Regions from separate parts of the Pseudomonas sp. AC193 genome, predicted to be linked through region 3. Evidence: predicted binding sites of a transcription regulator. Region 3 holds the regulator's gene; each other region holds the start of a gene.
The links. Region 3 encodes sigma-54, which starts transcription at its own class of promoters, with help from an activator protein. Its sites were predicted from a motif close to ANTGGCATNNANNTTGCTNT; they were not measured.
Positions count from the first base shown of each region.

Region 1: a site for sigma-54 is predicted at 2,481-2,500, ahead of glnK (P-II family nitrogen regulator). Genes of this name have one in related genera too.
Region 2: a site for sigma-54 is predicted at 2,545-2,564, ahead of ACZZ0D_RS15395 (circularly permuted type 2 ATP-grasp protein). Genes of this name have one in related genera too.

Region 1 covers NZ_OZ409832.1:5,638,412-5,644,156, reverse strand. The annotation lists gene ACZZ0D_RS25280 (secondary thiamine-phosphate synthase enzyme YjbQ) at 1-347, opposite strand, end outside; gene ACZZ0D_RS25275 (ammonium transporter) at 564-1,901, opposite strand; gene glnK (P-II family nitrogen regulator) at 1,940-2,278, opposite strand; gene ACZZ0D_RS25265 (accessory factor UbiK family protein) at 2,693-2,953, shown strand; partial or broken gene ACZZ0D_RS25260 (BRO-N domain-containing protein) at 3,320-3,547, shown strand; gene ACZZ0D_RS25255 (hypothetical protein) at 3,732-4,196, shown strand; gene ACZZ0D_RS25250 (YifB family Mg chelatase-like AAA ATPase) at 4,580-5,745, shown strand, end outside.
Region 2 covers NZ_OZ409832.1:3,434,093-3,439,837, reverse strand. The annotation lists gene speE (polyamine aminopropyltransferase) at 191-1,066, shown strand; gene ACZZ0D_RS15405 (hypothetical protein) at 1,305-1,538, shown strand; gene ACZZ0D_RS15400 (ribonuclease E inhibitor RraB) at 1,749-2,096, shown strand; gene ACZZ0D_RS15395 (circularly permuted type 2 ATP-grasp protein) at 2,597-4,006, shown strand; gene ACZZ0D_RS15390 (alpha-E domain-containing protein) at 4,019-4,969, shown strand; gene ACZZ0D_RS15385 (transglutaminase family protein) at 4,966-5,745, shown strand, end outside.
Region 3 covers NZ_OZ409832.1:4,357,670-4,363,414, reverse strand. The annotation lists gene rapZ (RNase adapter RapZ) at 1-646, opposite strand, end outside; gene ptsN (PTS IIA-like nitrogen regulatory protein PtsN) at 649-1,113, opposite strand; gene hpf (ribosome hibernation-promoting factor, HPF/YfiA family) at 1,125-1,433, opposite strand; gene ACZZ0D_RS19765 (RNA polymerase factor sigma-54) at 1,507-2,997, opposite strand; gene lptB (LPS export ABC transporter ATP-binding protein) at 3,184-3,909, opposite strand; gene lptA (lipopolysaccharide transport periplasmic protein LptA) at 3,909-4,454, opposite strand; gene lptC (LPS export ABC transporter periplasmic protein LptC) at 4,441-5,013, opposite strand; gene ACZZ0D_RS19745 (KdsC family phosphatase) at 5,022-5,546, opposite strand; gene ACZZ0D_RS19740 (KpsF/GutQ family sugar-phosphate isomerase) at 5,546-5,745, opposite strand, start outside.

The sequences.
Region 1 (5,745 bases), 1.3 Mb from region 3:
TGCCAGGTACCCAGTGCCAGTCGCCCTGCCGACACCGGCAGACTGATCTGACAACCAAGCACGCTGGCCTTGAAGTGCGCCGGGAGGTCGTCCAGGCCTTCGTCGTTATGCTCATAGCCGTCTGTTCCTTGTGGGATCAGACGATTGAAAAATCGTTCGAAGTCGCGACGTACCGCCGGATCGGCGTTCTCGTTGATGGTCAACGACGCCGAGGTATGCTGCAGCCACAAATGCAACAGACCGACCCGGCACTCCCTGAGTTCAGGCAGGCCAGCGAGTAACTCGTCCGTTACCAGATGAAAGCCCCGGGGCCGTGCCCGCAGGGTAATCAGAGTCTGTTGCCACATACAGTTCTCCGCACGTTCGGGGCGCATTCTAGCGCGCTCTGGGAAAAAACAAAGGCCCTAATACGCGTGCAATCACGTAAGCGTTTGGCCGGTGAAAAACCGTCGTCGTAAACACGACTAAAGGCGTACGAAAAATCCTTTCAGCCTGTCGCTTAATGACAAATCCCGGACAAAAAAATGCCCGGCGAACCGGGCAATTTTTTTCAGTGCGCGTACTTACAGGTTGTAGCCGCGTTCGTTGTGTTGTGCCAGATCGAGGCCGACCGATTCTTCTTCCTCGGTCACACGCAGACCCATGACGGCGTCCAGCACCTTGAGGATGATGAAGGTGACGATCGCGGTGTAGATCACCGTGAAGCCGACGCCTTTGACCTGAATCCAGACTTGCGCGCCGATATCGGTGACGGTGCCGAAGCCACCCAGAGCCGGCGCAGCGAAGACACCGGTAAGGATCGCGCCGAGAATACCGCCGATACCGTGTACACCGAACGCGTCCAGGGAATCGTCATAACCGAGTTTGCGTTTCAGGGTGGTGGCGCAGAAGAAGCACACCACGCCTGCGGCCAGACCGATCACCAGTGCGCCCATCGGGCCCACGGTGCCGGCAGCCGGAGTGATCGCGACCAGACCGGCAACCACACCCGAAGCAATGCCCAGTGCGCTTGGCTTGCCGTGGGTGACCCACTCGGCAAACATCCAGCCCAGCGCCGCCGCAGCGGTAGCGATTTGGGTAACCAGCATCGCCATGCCGGCAGTGCCGTTGGCCGCCGCAGCGGAACCGGCGTTGAAGCCGAACCAGCCGACCCACAGCATCGCCGCGCCCATCAGGGTGTAACCGAGGTTGTGCGGAGCCATCGGGGTGGTCGGGAAGCCTTTACGCTTACCCAACACCAGGCAGCAGATCAGACCAGCGACACCGGCGTTGATGTGCACCACGGTGCCGCCCGCGAAGTCGAGCACGCCCCAGTCCCACATCAGGCCGCCGTTGCCGAACCAGACCATGTGCGCGATCGGCGCGTAAACCAGGGTGAACCAGATGCCCATGAAGATCAGCATCGCGGAGAACTTCATCCGCTCGGCGAACGCACCGACGATCAGCGCCGGGGTGATGATCGCGAAAGTCATCTGGAAGGTGATGAACACCGCTTCAGGGAACAGCGCCGCAGGACCGGTCAGGCTCGAAGGCGTGACACCGGCGAGGAACGCCTTGCCCATGCCGCCGAAGAACGAGTTGAAGTTGACGACGCCCTGCTCCATGCCGGTGGTGTCGAACGCAATGCTGTAGCCATAAATGACCCACAGGATGCTGATCAGACCGGTAATGGCGAAGCACTGCATCATCACGGAAAGAATGTTTTTCGAGCGAACCATGCCGCCGTAGAACAGCGCCAGGCCGGGAATGGTCATGAACAGCACGAGTGCCGTCGAGGTGAGCATCCAGGCAGTGTCGCCGGAATTGAGGACTGGGGCCGCCACTTCGTCTGCCGCCATTGCAAGGCTTGGCATTACGATGGACAACAGGGCTCCTAGCCCTGCGAATTTACGCAGAGTCATATTGTTTTCTCCTGGGGCGTTGGGGTTTGTGGCGGCGGTTAAATCGCGTCGGTATCGGTTTCGCCGGTACGGATGCGAATCGCCTGTTCCAGATTGACCACGAAGATCTTGCCGTCACCGATCTTGCCGGTGTTGGCCGCCTTGGTTATCGCCTCGATAACCCGATCCAGATCCTTGTCGTCGATGGCCACGTCGATTTTCACCTTGGGCAGAAAATCGACCACATATTCCGCGCCGCGATACAGCTCGGTGTGACCCTTCTGCCGGCCGAAGCCTTTGACTTCAGTAACGGTAATGCCCTGCACGCCGATTTCGGACAGCGACTCGCGCACGTCGTCCAACTTGAACGGCTTGATGATGGCAGTGACTAGCTTCATGAAAACTCTCTCCCGAATTGGTGGACTTGCCCCAGGAAAACAAACCCGACTCAAGTCTAAGCGCAGTGCCTGGCTTTGTAACGCATCGTCGGCCGTACCTGCCCGACTGACGCCAGCTAACCGCTGCCGACGAAACTCCCCGCTCCGTCTGCCGCACTGCATTCGTCACAGCGACTGCATCAGTGCATGGGTCGAAGGTGACTAAGCAGAAAGCTTGCCATCTCGCCAAAAACCACTGATTTCAATCCCTTGGCCGCTGTCGCACGCCATCCCGTGCAAAACCCCATCCGGATACGCACAACAACGGTGCGTCGCCGTCCGTCCGCCTGCGCGAAAAGCGTGCATCCCTGACCGCGAGATTGACTATAGACACTGCGTGATACACTGCCGGCCATTGTTTCCAGGACATCCACCATGCTCGCGCCCAAAGACTTCCTCGACGCCCTGAGCGGCACCGCCTCCCGCCTCTTCAGCGGCGACACCCCGCTGCCGAAAGCCGAAATCGAAAGCCAGTTCAAGATGCTGCTGCAAAGTGCCTTCAGCAAACTCGATTTGGTGAGCCGTGAAGAGTTTGATAGTCAGATGGTCGTTCTGGCCCGCACTCGCGCTCGCCTCGAAAGCCTCGAAGCCAAAGTCGCCGAGATGGAAGCCAAGCTGACACCGCCTGCTGAATAACCCCGCAACCCCCTGTGGGAGCTGCCGAAGGCTGCGATCTTTTGATCTCCAGCCCTTCAACCATCCCGGCAACGTCCTACAACCTGAATGACCGCCGTCCGATTGCGCCGAAAAGCCCAGGTTTCTAAGCTCACCCGATGCTGAATGTTCAGCACCGGGTTTGGCGACCTGGATCGAATTTGACGCAATGCAACTAAACTCACAGAGAGGTTTTTTCTCTCAACGAGTTATGGCGGCTTTGCGTGGGAGACCTCAGGGTCTGCCGGTTTCGAATTCACCGGTTCGCCAACCCGCGCATAGCTGCCACCCTTTTCGTTTGGCGACGAACAGAAGCAGTTTTCTTCACTTGAATTCGAGAACTGAACCATGGACGAAAACTACCTGACACCTAATATCTTCACCCGCCACAAACTCCCCCTCCACGCCCTCCTCATCCAGAACCAACCCTGGTTCTGCGCCCGAGACCTGAGCCGCCTGCTGCACATCCACCTCAACGAACGCATGCTGCGAAAACTCGACCCCGACCAATACCAAACCCGAAAAACCCTGATCCACAACCAGATCGAAAACACCCTGCTGATCAGCGAATCGGGCAAACCGTTTCGCCGGCGTCCTACAACTATTAGGGCATAACCCTACGAGAATCAGCGTCTGCGCCTGATTACGTGAGTTCTTCGCTGTGATTAGGCTGGTGGTTTTCGCCTGCGCTGGTCGATCCTATTTGTCGAGTTCCAGGCGATACACATTGATCGCCAGACACTCTGGTTCTGGATCCCTCTTGTCTGATCTGCTTAAGCTCAAAGAAAACACGCTGGTTCAGCATCCAGATGGTGGTTACACCTTTGGCACGATCCCCGATATGCCAAAATTCGGCTTGCCAGGCGGGAAGATTTATCTGCGTGTAGGTATCCACCGTCGAGCGAATAGTGGTTTTGGCGTAGTGCACATTTGGGAAGCCCATAGTGCCGATTTGCTCAAGCATGGTTGCCAGACTGCCGATGGGATAGCAGCGATTGTTGCGAAAATGATTGTCCCGGGAGCACAAATCTATTGTGAGTTCAAAGAACAGCGATGTGGAAACAGGGTCGCGGTACTGAGGACATCTATGGGAACACTGATTCTTGAACCGCGACACGAGCGCGCCACAGGATTTGGTTACTTCGTGGTGACTTGGTACCCGCAAAAACGCGCACATGGCACGTTAGTGGGGCAGATACCACGAGCACCATCAAATCAGAAATAAAAAAAGGCGTCCGATGGACGCCTTTTAAGTGTTTTTTGAGGAGTAGTCGCAGCGATTCTTTAGCTCCGGGCTTTACGGCCGTGGGTTCAGAATCCGACAGGCTAGCCCGTCGTCACTACTTCAGAGAAACCAGCTTTCTCTGCTGCCAAAAATGCGGGGGAGCTTTTGCTGGTGCCCAGTCCCGACGAATGCGCAGTTGCAGTCCTCGAACAGGATGATCCGTCAATGCCGGTCGAGAGTCAACGCTCCAATTCAGGCAAGCAGTGACAGCCCATCGGGTCTTGATACGTCTTGTAAACCTCTATTTCAGCACTGAAACCCGGCTCAACTACCCTTAAAAAAACCGCAGGAAGCGGCTCCCCGATTCAGCTCAAGGAACGACCATGTCCCTCTCCATCGTCCACAGTCGCGCCCAGATTGGCGTGGAAGCCCCCGCTGTTACCGTCGAAGTCCATCTGGCCAACGGTCTGCCGTCGCTGACCATGGTCGGCCTGCCCGAGGCGGCTGTGAAGGAGAGCAAGGATCGGGTGCGCAGCGCGATCATCAATTCCGGGCTGCAGTTTCCCGCGCGGCGGATCACCTTGAATCTGGCGCCAGCGGATTTGCCAAAGGACGGTGGGCGGTTTGATCTGGCGATTGCCTTGGGGATTCTGTCGGCGAGTGTGCAGGTGCCGTGTCTGACGCTGGATGATGTGGAATGTCTTGGTGAGTTGGCGCTGTCCGGCGCCGTACGAGCGGTGCGTGGCGTGTTGCCGGCAGCATTGGCGGCGCGCAAGGCGGGTCGTGCGCTGGTGGTGCCGCGAGCGAATGCTGAGGAGGCCTGCCTTGCTTCGGGGTTGAAGGTGTTTGCGGTGGATCATCTGCTGGAGGCGGTGGCGCATTTCAATGGCCATACGCCGGTTGAACCGTATGTCTCGAACGGCCTGATGTACGCCAGCAAACCCTATCCCGATCTCAACGAAGTCCAAGGCCAATCAGCTGCCAAACGTGCGCTGCTGATTGCCGCGGCGGGCGCGCATAACCTGTTGTTCAGCGGCCCGCCGGGGACGGGCAAAACCTTGTTGGCCAGTCGCCTGCCCGGGTTGCTGCCACCACTTGCCGAAAGCGAGGCACTGGAAGTGGCGGCCATTCAATCGGTCGCCAGTTGCGTGCCTCTGACCCACTGGCCGCAGCGGCCGTTTCGCCAGCCGCATCACTCGGCATCCGGCCCGGCACTGGTCGGCGGCAGCTCGAAACCGCAACCTGGTGAAATCACCCTCGCCCACCACGGCGTGCTGTTTCTCGATGAATTGCCGGAGTTTGATCGCAAGGTTCTGGAGGTGCTGCGCGAGCCATTGGAGTCCGGACACATCGTGATTTCCCGAGCCAAGGATCGCGTGCGTTTTCCGGCGCGCTTTCAATTGGTGGCGGCGATGAATCCATGTCCCTGTGGATATCTTGGCGAGCCCAGCGGCAAATGTTCCTGCACCCCGGACATGGTGCAGCGCTATCGCAACAAGCTATCGGGGCCGCTGCTGGATCGAATTGATCTGCACCTGACGGTCGCGCG
Region 2 (5,745 bases), 920 kb from region 3:
GCTGCCGAAGCCTGCGATCTTTTGATGTTGATTGTAAAAAACAAGATCAAAAGATCGCAGCCTTCGGCAGCTCCTACAGGGATTGTGGTTGTGAGGTTCGACCTGTCATCTTCGGCAACGTAGAATGCGCGCCTTTCCCGGGCAATCGTCCCCACGATTGGCGCCCGCGCATTCATCGGAGCACTTGACCATGACCGTCACCAAAACCAGCGAGTACCTGGAAACCCTCTACGAAGGCTACGGCCAGCGTTTTCGCATGGAAAAACTGCTGCACGAAGTGCGCACCGAACACCAGCATCTGGTGATCTTCCAGAACCCGCGCATGGGCCGCGTGATGGCGCTGGACGGCGTGATCCAGACCACCGAAGCCGACGAATTCATCTACCACGAAATGCTCACCCACGTGCCGATCCTCGCCCACGGCAGCGCCAAGCGCGTGCTGATCATCGGCGGCGGTGACGGCGGCATGTTGCGCGAAGTGACCAAACACGCTGGCGTTGAACACATCACCATGGTCGAGATCGACGGCACCGTGGTCGACATGTGCAAAGAATTCCTGCCGAACCACTCCAGCGGCGCTTACGACGATCCACGTCTGAACCTGGTGATCGACGACGGCATGCGTTTCGTCGCCACCACCACGGAAAAATTCGACGTGATCATCTCCGACTCCACCGACCCGATCGGCCCGGGCGAAGTGCTGTTCTCGGAGAACTTCTATCAGGCCTGCCACCGCTGCCTGAACGAGGGCGGCATCCTCGTGACCCAGAACGGCACACCGTTCATGCAGATCGACGAAGTGAAAACCACCGCCGGTCGCCTGAAGAGCCTGTTCCCGGACTGGCACTTCTATCAAGCGGCCGTACCGACCTACATCGGCGGTTCGATGACCTTCGCTTGGGGCTCGACCAACCCGGCCTACCGCAAACTGAGCCGTGAAACCCTGCAACAGCGCTTCATCGGCAGCGGCATCGTCACCCGCTATTACAACCCGGAAATCCACATCGGCGCATTCGCCTTGCCGCAGTACGTGCTGCAAGCGATCAACAAGCCAAGCAACGACTAAAAGAACACTGCAAAACCCCTGTGGGAGCGGGCTTGCTCGCGAAAGCGGACTGTCAGCCAACAAATTTGTTGGATGACAAATCGCATTCGCGAGCAAGCCCGCTCCCACATTTGTTTGCCCCGCACGGTAGATGTCGTTTTTTTCATCTTCGCCCGCTGTAATCCTTTTGAACCAACTTTCTGCGTAAACAGTCGAGATAGTTGTAAGCCCATTTGCGGGTTTGATCGAGGAGGCACCGATGCAAAAGTGGAAAGTCACTTTCGTGGACGATCATGGTGAAATTGTCGATGAGGTGTTCGAACGTGCGGAATGCCCCAGTGACGATGAGGCCGCACAACTGATCAAGGCACGGCTCCTGCCCGTGGCCGCCGAGCTGGATCTCAACGATCTGGAAGGGCGCACCGCCGATGCTGGCGTGAAAAGTCTGAAAACCCAGAACAGCATCGAAATCCGCAGCATCACCCCTATCTGACATTCTTCTTGTCACCTTCACCACCAGGCCTTGGCAGCAGCTCTATCTTGGGGCTACTCTGCAAGCGAGATCAGCGAACGGATCGCTAAGGTCTGGTCTTGTCAGCTACATGCTTGTTTCCCGCGTTCAACGACGTTGTCGCAGTACTTTGGCCAAAGGCCCGGGGCGGGAATACGGAAAGTCTATCCATCTATGCGAGGGGGACGATTCATGAGCACAGCCTATCAAGAAGACATCAGCAGCAATGTTCTGCGCCGCATGAAAGAAGGCGGTTTCGATTTTTCCCGATTCCATCCCATCGAGTTCTACGCGATTTTCCCGGACGAGGAGCGGGCGCGCAGGGCAGCAGGCAAATTTCGCGGTGAATCCATCAATGCCCAGGTCAGCGTGCGTGATGACGGTGCGTGGGCGCTGGAATTAAGCAAAGTGATGTACGCGACGTATGACGATATCGGCGACTTTGAACAGGGCTTTTCGGCGGTGGTCGAGCCTCTGGGCGGAATAATCGAAGGGTGGGGCGTGAAACAGGAGGTGCGTAGCCGCCACCGGTTGAATTGAATATTTATAGATAGAAGATCAAAAGATCGCAGCCTTCGGCAGCTCCTACACAGATTCATGTAGGAGCTGCCGAAGGCTGCGATCTTTTGCTTTTGCTTTCAAAACATTTCCAAAAGGCAAAAAAAAGCCACCGGAGAGGGTGGCTAAAAGGGAAGACCGATAAGGAGAGGAAACCGGTCAGGGTTAAGGCTGGGCGGGCTGCCGGGGCAATCCCAATCAATTGAGCTGACCACTTCGCGGTGCGGGGAGCGGCGAAGTTTTGCAGCGAATGCGCGGATTATCCGCAGCCGATCCCGGGCAGTGAAATCAACTCTGACTATGCTGCTAATAGGCGATGCAGTGCGTCGCAATGAAGCGGGGGCAATCAGGTTGGGGCATTTGCCGCACAGGAATGGTGCGGCGCCTGCGGCGTGAATATCCAACCGATTGAAATCAAAGCGTTTATGCCGATGGCACGGGCCTTGCGAAGGCCTGTATGTCCGGGTGACAAGGAGTACGGCATGATCCGCACCTATTTTGATGAGATGTACGATGCCGGCGGCCAGGTTCGCCCGCATTATCGGGAGTTCGCCCGATGGCTGGCCGACACGCCTGACGAGCTGCTGGCCCAACGGCGACGCGAGGCCGATCTGCTGTTCCATCGCGCCGGGATTACTTTCACGCTCTATGGGGACGAGCAGGGCACCGAGCGCCTGATTCCTTTCGACACCATTCCGCGCAGCATCCCCGCCAGCGAGTGGCGGATCGTCGAGCGCGGCTGCATCCAGCGGGTCAAGGCGTTGAACATGTTCCTCGCCGACCTTTATCACGAGCAGCGCATCATCAAGGCCGGGATCATTCCCGCCGAACAGGTGCTGGCCAACGAGCAATACCAGTTGGCGATGCAAGGCCTGGATCTGCACCGCGATATCTATTCGCACATTTCCGGCGTCGATCTGGTGCGCGATGGCGACGGCACGTATTACGTGCTCGAAGACAACCTGCGTACGCCGAGCGGCGTCAGCTACATGCTCGAAGATCGCAAAATGATGATGCGATTGTTCCCGGAGTTGTTCGCCGCGCAACGCATCGCCCCGATCGATCACTACCCGAACCTGTTGCTCGACACGCTGAAAAGCTCCAGCCCGATTGATGACCCGAGTGTGGTGGTGCTGACGCCGGGGCGCTTCAACAGTGCTTTCTTTGAGCACGCGTTTCTTGCCCGGGAAATGGGCGTGGAACTGGTCGAGGGTGCGGATCTGTTCGTGCGTGACGACAAAGTCTTCATGCGCACCACCGACGGCCCGAAAGCAGTGGACGTGATTTACCGCCGCCTCGACGACGCTTTCCTCGATCCATTGGCGTTCAACCCGGACTCAATGCTCGGCGTGCCGGGGCTGCTGTCGTCCTATCGCTCCGGCAACGTCGTGTTGGCCAATGCCATCGGCACCGGCGTGGCGGACGACAAATCGGTGTACCCGTTTGTCACCGACATGATCCGTTTCTATCTCGACGAAGAACCGATCCTGAAAAACGTGCCGACCTGGCAATGCCGCAACCCGTCTGAACTTTCCCACGTGCTGGCCAATCTTCCAGATCTGGTGGTCAAGGAAACCCAAGGCTCCGGCGGTTACGGAATGCTGGTGGGGCCGGCGTCAACGAAAGCGGAAATCGATGCTTTCCGCGAACGCATCAAGGCCAAACCCCACGCGTACATCGCGCAACCGACGTTGTCGCTGTCGACCTGTCCGACCTTTGTCGAAAACGGCATTGCGCCGCGCCATATCGATTTGCGCCCGTTTGTCTTGTCCGGTCGCGAAACCCGTGTGGTGCCCGGCGGTTTGACCCGTGTGGCGCTGCGCGAAGGCTCGCTGGTGGTGAACTCATCACAGGGCGGCGGAACCAAGGACACCTGGGTGGTCGAGGATTGAAGGAAGCTTGCCATGTTAAGTAGAACTGCCTCGGATCTGTATTGGATGTCGCGTTACCTGGAGCGGGCGGAAAACCTCGCGCGGATGCTCGATATCAGTTATTCGCTATCACTGATGCCGCAGGACGGACGCGGCGACGGTTTGCACGAACTAGCCATGCCGCTGTTGATCACCGGCACCCTTGAGGATTATCTGGAGCGTCACGGCGCATTGCATGCCGAACGTCTGCTGCATTTTTTTGCCCTCGATGCGGCCAACCCGGCGAGCATCTACAGTTGCCTCGGCGCCGCACGGGCCAGTGCCCATGCAGTGCGCGGACGCATCACGGCGGACATGTGGGAGAACATCAACTCGACGTGGCTGGAGATTCGCGGGATCGCTGAACAGGGCCTCAGCCGCTACGGCATGAGTCGCTTCTGCGAGTGGATCAAGGAGCGTTCGCACCTGTTTCGTGGCGCGTCCTACGGCACGATCATGCGCAACGATGCATTTCGTTTTATTCGTCTCGGCACCTTTATCGAACGCGCGGACAACACCCTGCGCTTGCTCGATGCCCGCTACGAAATGGCTGGCGATCAAGCCGAAGCGGTCAGCGACGGCACGGCCCACGCCTATTACCAGTGGAGTGCATTGCTGCGTGCGCTGTCGTCCTTCGAGGCCTACACCGAAATCTATCGCGACGCGCCCGGCGCCCGGCATGTTGCCGAGTTGCTGCTGTTGCGCGCCGACGTGCCGCGCTCACTGCGCGCCTGCACCGAAGAGATCGACCAGATTCTTGCGCAACTGCCCGGTGCCAACGGTCGTCCCGCGCAACGCTTGGCCGCCGAGATGGACGCGCGCCTGCGCTACACCGGCATCAACGAAATCCTCGAGGAAGGCCTGCACGCCTGGCTGACCGAATTCATCCCGCTGGTGCGCCAGTTGGGCAACGCCATTCACAGTTCCTACCTGGAGGCTGCATGAGACTTTCCATAAGCCACGAGACCACCTATCACTACGAAGATAAGGTGCGGGCGAGCATCCAGTACCTGCGGCTGACCCCCCACGACAGCGAGCGTCAACATGTGCTGAGCTGGCAACTCGACCTGCCGCGCCCGGTGCGCGCGCAACTCGATCCGTTCGGCAACATCCTGCACGTGCTAACCATGGACGAGCCGCACGAAGCGATCATCATTGGCGCGCGCGGGCAGGTCGATATTGATGAATTGCGCGAGGCTGAGCATGAGAGCCAGTCGGCGCTGCCGTTTCTGCGCTTTACCCGGTTGACCGAGGCCGATGAAGCGCTTCGAGCGTTCGCTGAAAGATCCTGCAAGCAGCGGCGCGATCGCACAGCGCTGATTGATTTGATGCACGGTTTGAATCAGCACATGACCTACACGCCGGGTTCCACCGAAGTCGACACCAGCGCCGCTGAAGCCTTCGCCGGACGCGCCGGGGTTTGTCAGGATCACACCCACGCGTTCCTCGCCTGCGCGCGCAGCCTGGGCGTGCCGTCGCGTTACGTGTCGGGGTATTTGTACAGCGAGGATTGCGAACATCTGGCCAGCCATGCCTGGGCGGAAGCGTGGCTGGATGACGCGTGGTACAGCTTTGACGTGACCAACGAACTGGCACGGCCGGAACGGCATTTGAAACTGGCGGTGGGCCTCGATTACCTCGACGCCTGCCCGGTACGCGGTATGCGCCGGGGCGGCGGCTGCGAGCAGATGCACGCGAAAGTGTTCGTCTCACCGACCCCG
Region 3 (5,745 bases):
CTGCCAGATATTCAGCCACCGGCGCATCGAGCCCTGATTGCGCACGCAGTTCCGGCTTCCAGTACGGGTTGGGCAGGCAGCGCACATCAAACACCAGATCGGCATCCACCGGCATGCCGCGCTTGAAGCCGAATGACTCAACCAGATACGCCGTGCCCGGCTCCGGCTGATTCAGCAGGCGCAGCTTGATGGTGTCGCGCAACTGGTACAGGTTCAGACTGGTGGTGTTGATCTTCAGATCAGCCAGGTCGGCGATCGGGCCGAGCAGGGCGGTTTCATCCTGAATCGCCTCGGCCAGCGAGCGGTTGGCATTGCTCAGCGGGTGGCGGCGGCGGGTTTCCGAGAAACGCTTGAGCAGGGTTTCCTCGTCGGCATCCAGGTACAACACATCGCATTGAATGTGCCGGCTACGGACGACTTCGAGCAATTCGGGAAAGCGTGACAAATGGCTTGGCAGGTTGCGCGCGTCAATCGATACGGCGACCAGCGGTTGCGCCAATTCGGTGTGAATCAGCGCTCGTTCGGCCAGTTCCGGCAGTAAACCCGCCGGCAGGTTGTCGATGCAGTAATAACCGTTGTCCTCAAGGACATCCAGTGCGGTGCTTTTACCCGAGCCGGAACGGCCACTGACGATGATCAAACGCATGATTACTGCCCGTTTTGCTCGTCCAGTACGACCTGGTACAAGGCTTCGTTGCTCGGAGCGCTGCGCAGTTTATCGCGCACATCCTTGCGATCCAGCATGCTGGCGATCTGGCGCAGCAATTCCAGGTGCGCATCGGTGGCGGCTTCCGGAACCAGCAGAACAAACAGCAGGTCAACCGGCGCGCCGTCGATGGCGTCGAAATCGATAGGGGCTTGAAGGTGCATCAACGCGCTGATTGGCGTTACACAACCTTTCAGGCGGCAATGGGGAATGGCGATGCCGTTGCCAAAACCGGTCGAGCCGAGTTTTTCACGGGCAATCAGAGCCTCGAAGACATCTTGCATCTCCAGATCCGGCACTTCGCGGGCGATCAGGTTGGCAATTTGTTCGAGGGCTTTCTTTTTACTGCCGCCCGGCACGTTCACGAGGGAACGGCCGGGGGTCAGGATACTTTCAAGTCGGATCATGGAATGGGGGGTTATCGACCGGTCGCGCCCTGGAGGAGGCTCTGGGTCTTTTCCTTATGCTTTTTGAGTTGGCGATCCAGCTTGTCGGTCAGTGAGTCGATCGCAGCATACATATCAGTATCTTCTGCGTTGGCGACCACTTCGCTGCCGGGAATATGCAAGGTGGCTTCGATTTTCTGCTTCAGCTTTTCGACACACATCGTGACTTGCACGTTGGTGATCTTGTCGAAATGTCGCTCCAGTCGTTGGAGTTTTTCCTCGATGTAGGAACGCAGAGGTTGGGTCACTTCCAGTTGGTGTCCACTGATGTTGACTTGCATACAGCTTCTCCTTCGTTGCCAGTGCATAAAGCGGCAGGCTGGATAGCCTGCCACTGGAACGCTGTAACGTGGCTTACATCAACCGCTTGCGTTCGCTCGAAGGCGCGATCCCGAGGGATTCGCGGTACTTGGCGACGGTGCGGCGAGCCACCTGAATGCCTTGTGCCTCCAGTAAACCAGCGATCTTGCTGTCACTCAACGGCTTTTTCTGATTTTCCGCGGCAACCAGTTTTTTGATGATCGCGCGGATCGCCGTGGACGAGCATTCACCGCCTTCGGAGGTGCTGACGTGGCTGGAGAAAAAGTATTTCAGTTCATAAATACCGCGCGGGGTATGCATGAATTTCTGCGTGGTCACCCGGGAAATCGTTGATTCGTGCATGCCGACTGCTTCGGCGATGTCGTGCAGCACCAACGGCTTCATGGCTTCGTCGCCGTACTCCAGAAAACCGCGCTGATGCTCGACGATCTGGGTGGCAACTTTCATCAGGGTTTCGTTGCGGCTCTGCAGGCTCTTGATGAACCAGCGGGCTTCCTGCAACTGATTGCGCATGAAGGTGTTGTCGGCGCTGGTGTCGGCACGACGCACAAAACCGGCGTACTGCGCGTTGACCCGCAGGCGTGGCATCGATTCCTGATTCAGCTCGACCAGCCAGCGCTCGTTGTCCTTGCGCACGATGACGTCAGGGACGACGTATTCGGCTTCGGTGGATTCGATCTGCGAGCCCGGACGCGGGTTGAGGCTTTGTACCAGTTCGATGACCTGGCGCAGCTCGTCTTCCTTGAGCTTCATACGGCGCATCAACTGGCTGTAATCACGGCTGCCGAGCAGATCGATGTAATCGCTGACCAGACGTTTGGCTTCCGCCAGCCAAGGCGTCTTGGCCGACAGCTGACGCAATTGCAGCAGCAGGCATTCGCTGAGGTTGCGCGCGCCGATACCGGCCGGTTCAAATTGCTGGATGCGGTGCAGGACGGCTTCGATCTCGTCCAGTTCGATGTCCAGTTCCGGATCGAACGCCTCGAGAATTTCTTCGAGGGTTTCGTCCAGGTAGCCCTGATTGTTGATGCAATCGATCAGGGTCACGGCGATCAGGCGATCGGTGTCGGACATCGGTGCGAGGTTGAGTTGCCACAGCAAGTGGCTTTGCAGGCTTTCGCCGGCGGAGGTGCGGGTGGTGAAATCCCACTCGTCATCATCGCTGCTGGGCAGGCTGCTGGCGCTGGTCTGGTAAACGTCTTCCCAGGCAGTGTCGACCGGAAGTTCGTTGGGGATTCGTTCGTTCCATTCGCCGTCTTCGAGGTTATCGACGGTCGGTGCGGCTTCCTGATAGGAAGGTTCCTGGATCTCGGTGGGCTTCTGTTCGGCGTTGTCGGCCATGGGATCCGAGTTGTCGAAGTCGTCGCCTTCTTCCTGGCGTTCGAGCATCGGATTGGATTCCAGAGCCTCCTGGATTTCCTGTTGCAGATCCAGGGTCGACAATTGGAGCAGGCGGATGGCCTGTTGCAGCTGCGGTGTCATCGTCAGCTGCTGGCCCATTCTCAAGACTAGCGATGGTTTCATGGCAGGGGCTTAACACCTTATTCGCCGGCGCTATGCGCCATCCACTACAGGGCGCCGAAGCGCCAAACTTAAGCAAATTATATGCCTGAAACTGAAGTGTTTGCCTAGAGCGCTGTAACAATTAAGCGTATTAAATCCAGCTTGAATCGATACAGCACTCCGGCTGCGCACCGGGCACTGTGACGCTTACAGGCGGAACTCGTGACCCAGATACACTTCCTTGACCAGTTCGTTGGCCAGGATGGTTTCGGCGTCACCTTCGGCGATCAGTTGACCGTCGTTGACGATGTAAGCGGTTTCGCAGATATCCAGCGTCTCGCGGACGTTGTGGTCGGTGATCAGAACACCGATGCCCTTGGCCTTGAGGTGGTGGATGATCTGCTTGATGTCGCCGACCGAGATCGGGTCGACACCGGCGAACGGTTCGTCGAGCAGGATGAATTTTGGTGCGGTGGCCAGCGCGCGAGCGATTTCCACCCGGCGGCGTTCACCACCGGACAGGCTCATGCCGAGGTTGTCGCGGATGTGGGTGATGTGGAATTCCTGCAACAGGCTTTCCAGCTCTTTGCGGCGACCGGCCTTGTCGAGTTCCTGACGGGTCTCGAGGATGGCCATGATGTTGTCGGCCACCGACAGTTTGCGGAAGATCGACGCTTCTTGCGGCAGATAGCCGATACCGGCCTTGGCACGACCGTGCATTGGCTGGTGGCTGACGTCCAGATCGTCGATCAGCACACGGCCCTGATCGGCCTGTACCAAACCCACGATCATGTAGAAGCAGGTGGTTTTACCGGCACCGTTCGGGCCGAGCAAACCAACAATCTGGCCGCTGTCGATCGACAGGCTGACATCACGCACGACCTGGCGGCTTTTATAGGCCTTGGCCAGGTGCTGAGCTTTCAGAGTTGCCATTACTGGGTCTTCTCGTCGGTTTTCTTCTTCGGCTGGATCACCATGTCGATACGCGGACGCGATTCGGTGACTTTGCTGCCGGTAGCGCGACCGGCGCTGGCCAGTTTCTTCACGGTGTCATAGACGATTTTCTCGCCCTGAGTCGTGTTGTTGTCCTTGTCGACGACCTTGGCCTTGTCGATCAGCACGACGCGGTTTTGCGCGGCGTGGTACTGAATCGTCACGCCCCAGCCCTGTACAGGCTTGGCGTCACCCTGGGTTTGCAGTTGCTCGAAGTAGGCAAGGTTACCCACCGACGTTACAACGTCGATATCGCCGGCTGGCGTGCGGGTGATAGTCACCGTATTGCCTTTAACGATCATCGAACCCTGGGTGATGATCACATCACCTTTATAGGTGGCGATGCCGTTCTTGTCGTCCAGTTGGGCGTCGTCGGCCTGAATACGGATAGGTTGCTGCTGATCGTTCGGCAGAGCCCAGGCGCTCACGCTTCCCAGTGCTGCGCCCAGACTGAGCAAAATAGGGAGGGTTTTAACGAGCCTCATACTGTCCTCTTACGTTCGATAGCAGGTGTATCCTGCTTTCCTTCAGGTACGCTTTCATGCCAACGCCGGTTGATACACCGCCAGCGCCGTCGATTCTAACGGGTTGCTCGGTCTGCGCATATTGCTCCTGAGGGAACACGGTCATGCGCGTGGAAGTGACCAGCAGGTCGCGGTTTTGTTCGTCAGTGCGTTTGATACGCACCGAGTCAATCAATTCTACTTGTGTACCGCCCGGATTCACTTCGCCGCGCTCGCTGGTCACGTGCCACGGAAAGTCAGTGCCGCGGTACATGTTCAGGTCGGGTTTGGTGACCAGAACGATGTCGGTCGCCTTGACGTGCTCGGCTTTGTCCGACGTCATTTCATATTGCACGCCGCCATCCGGCAGGTATTGCAGAGTGTGCGTGTTGGTCGCGTACCAGTCGATCGGGTTTTCCTCGGTCGTCACTGGCGGCTTGTCGAGAAAGCGTTCCGGGCTGATGTTCCAGTAGCCGACCGCAGCAAACAGCGCAGCGATGCAGCCAAACAGCAGGAAGGTGCGAAATTTTTTGCTGAACATGGTTTGGCTCACAGGTACGCGGCGTTGGCCGCATCGAGGCGGCCCTGGGCGCGCAGGATCAATTCGCAGAATTCACGGGCAGCACCTTCGCCGCCTCGGGCCCGGGTCACGCCATGGGCGTTTTCGCGGACGAAATCAGCAGCGTTGGCAACCGCCATGCCCAGGCCTACGCGGCGGATCACCGGCAGGTCAGGAAGGTCGTCACCGAGGTAGGCGACCTGTTCATAGCTTAGGCCCAGTTGTTCAAGTAGACCGTCGAGAACCACCAATTTGTCTTCACGCCCCTGAAAAAGGTGCGGGATGCCCAGATTTTTCGCCCGACGTTCAACCACTGGTGTCTTTCGACCGCTGATGATGGCGGTTTGCACGCCAGCGTTCATCAACATTTTGATGCCCTGACCGTCGAGGGTGTTAAACGTCTTGAATTCGCTGCCGTCTTCAAGGAAGTACAGGCGGCCATCGGTGAGGACGCCATCGACGTCGAACACCGCCAGTTTGATCGCTTTGCCGCGTTGCAGCAGATCGTTGCTCATTACATGACTCCTGCGCGCAGCAGATCGGAGAGGTTGAAGGCGCCAATCGGGCGATCATCCTCATCGACGACTACCAATGCGTTGATTCGGTGGTCTTCCATGATTTTCAGCGCTTCGGCGGCGAGCATGTCGGGCCGGGCGGTTTTGCCGTGAGCGGTCATCACCTGGTCGATGGTCGCGCTGCGGATGTCGATGCTGC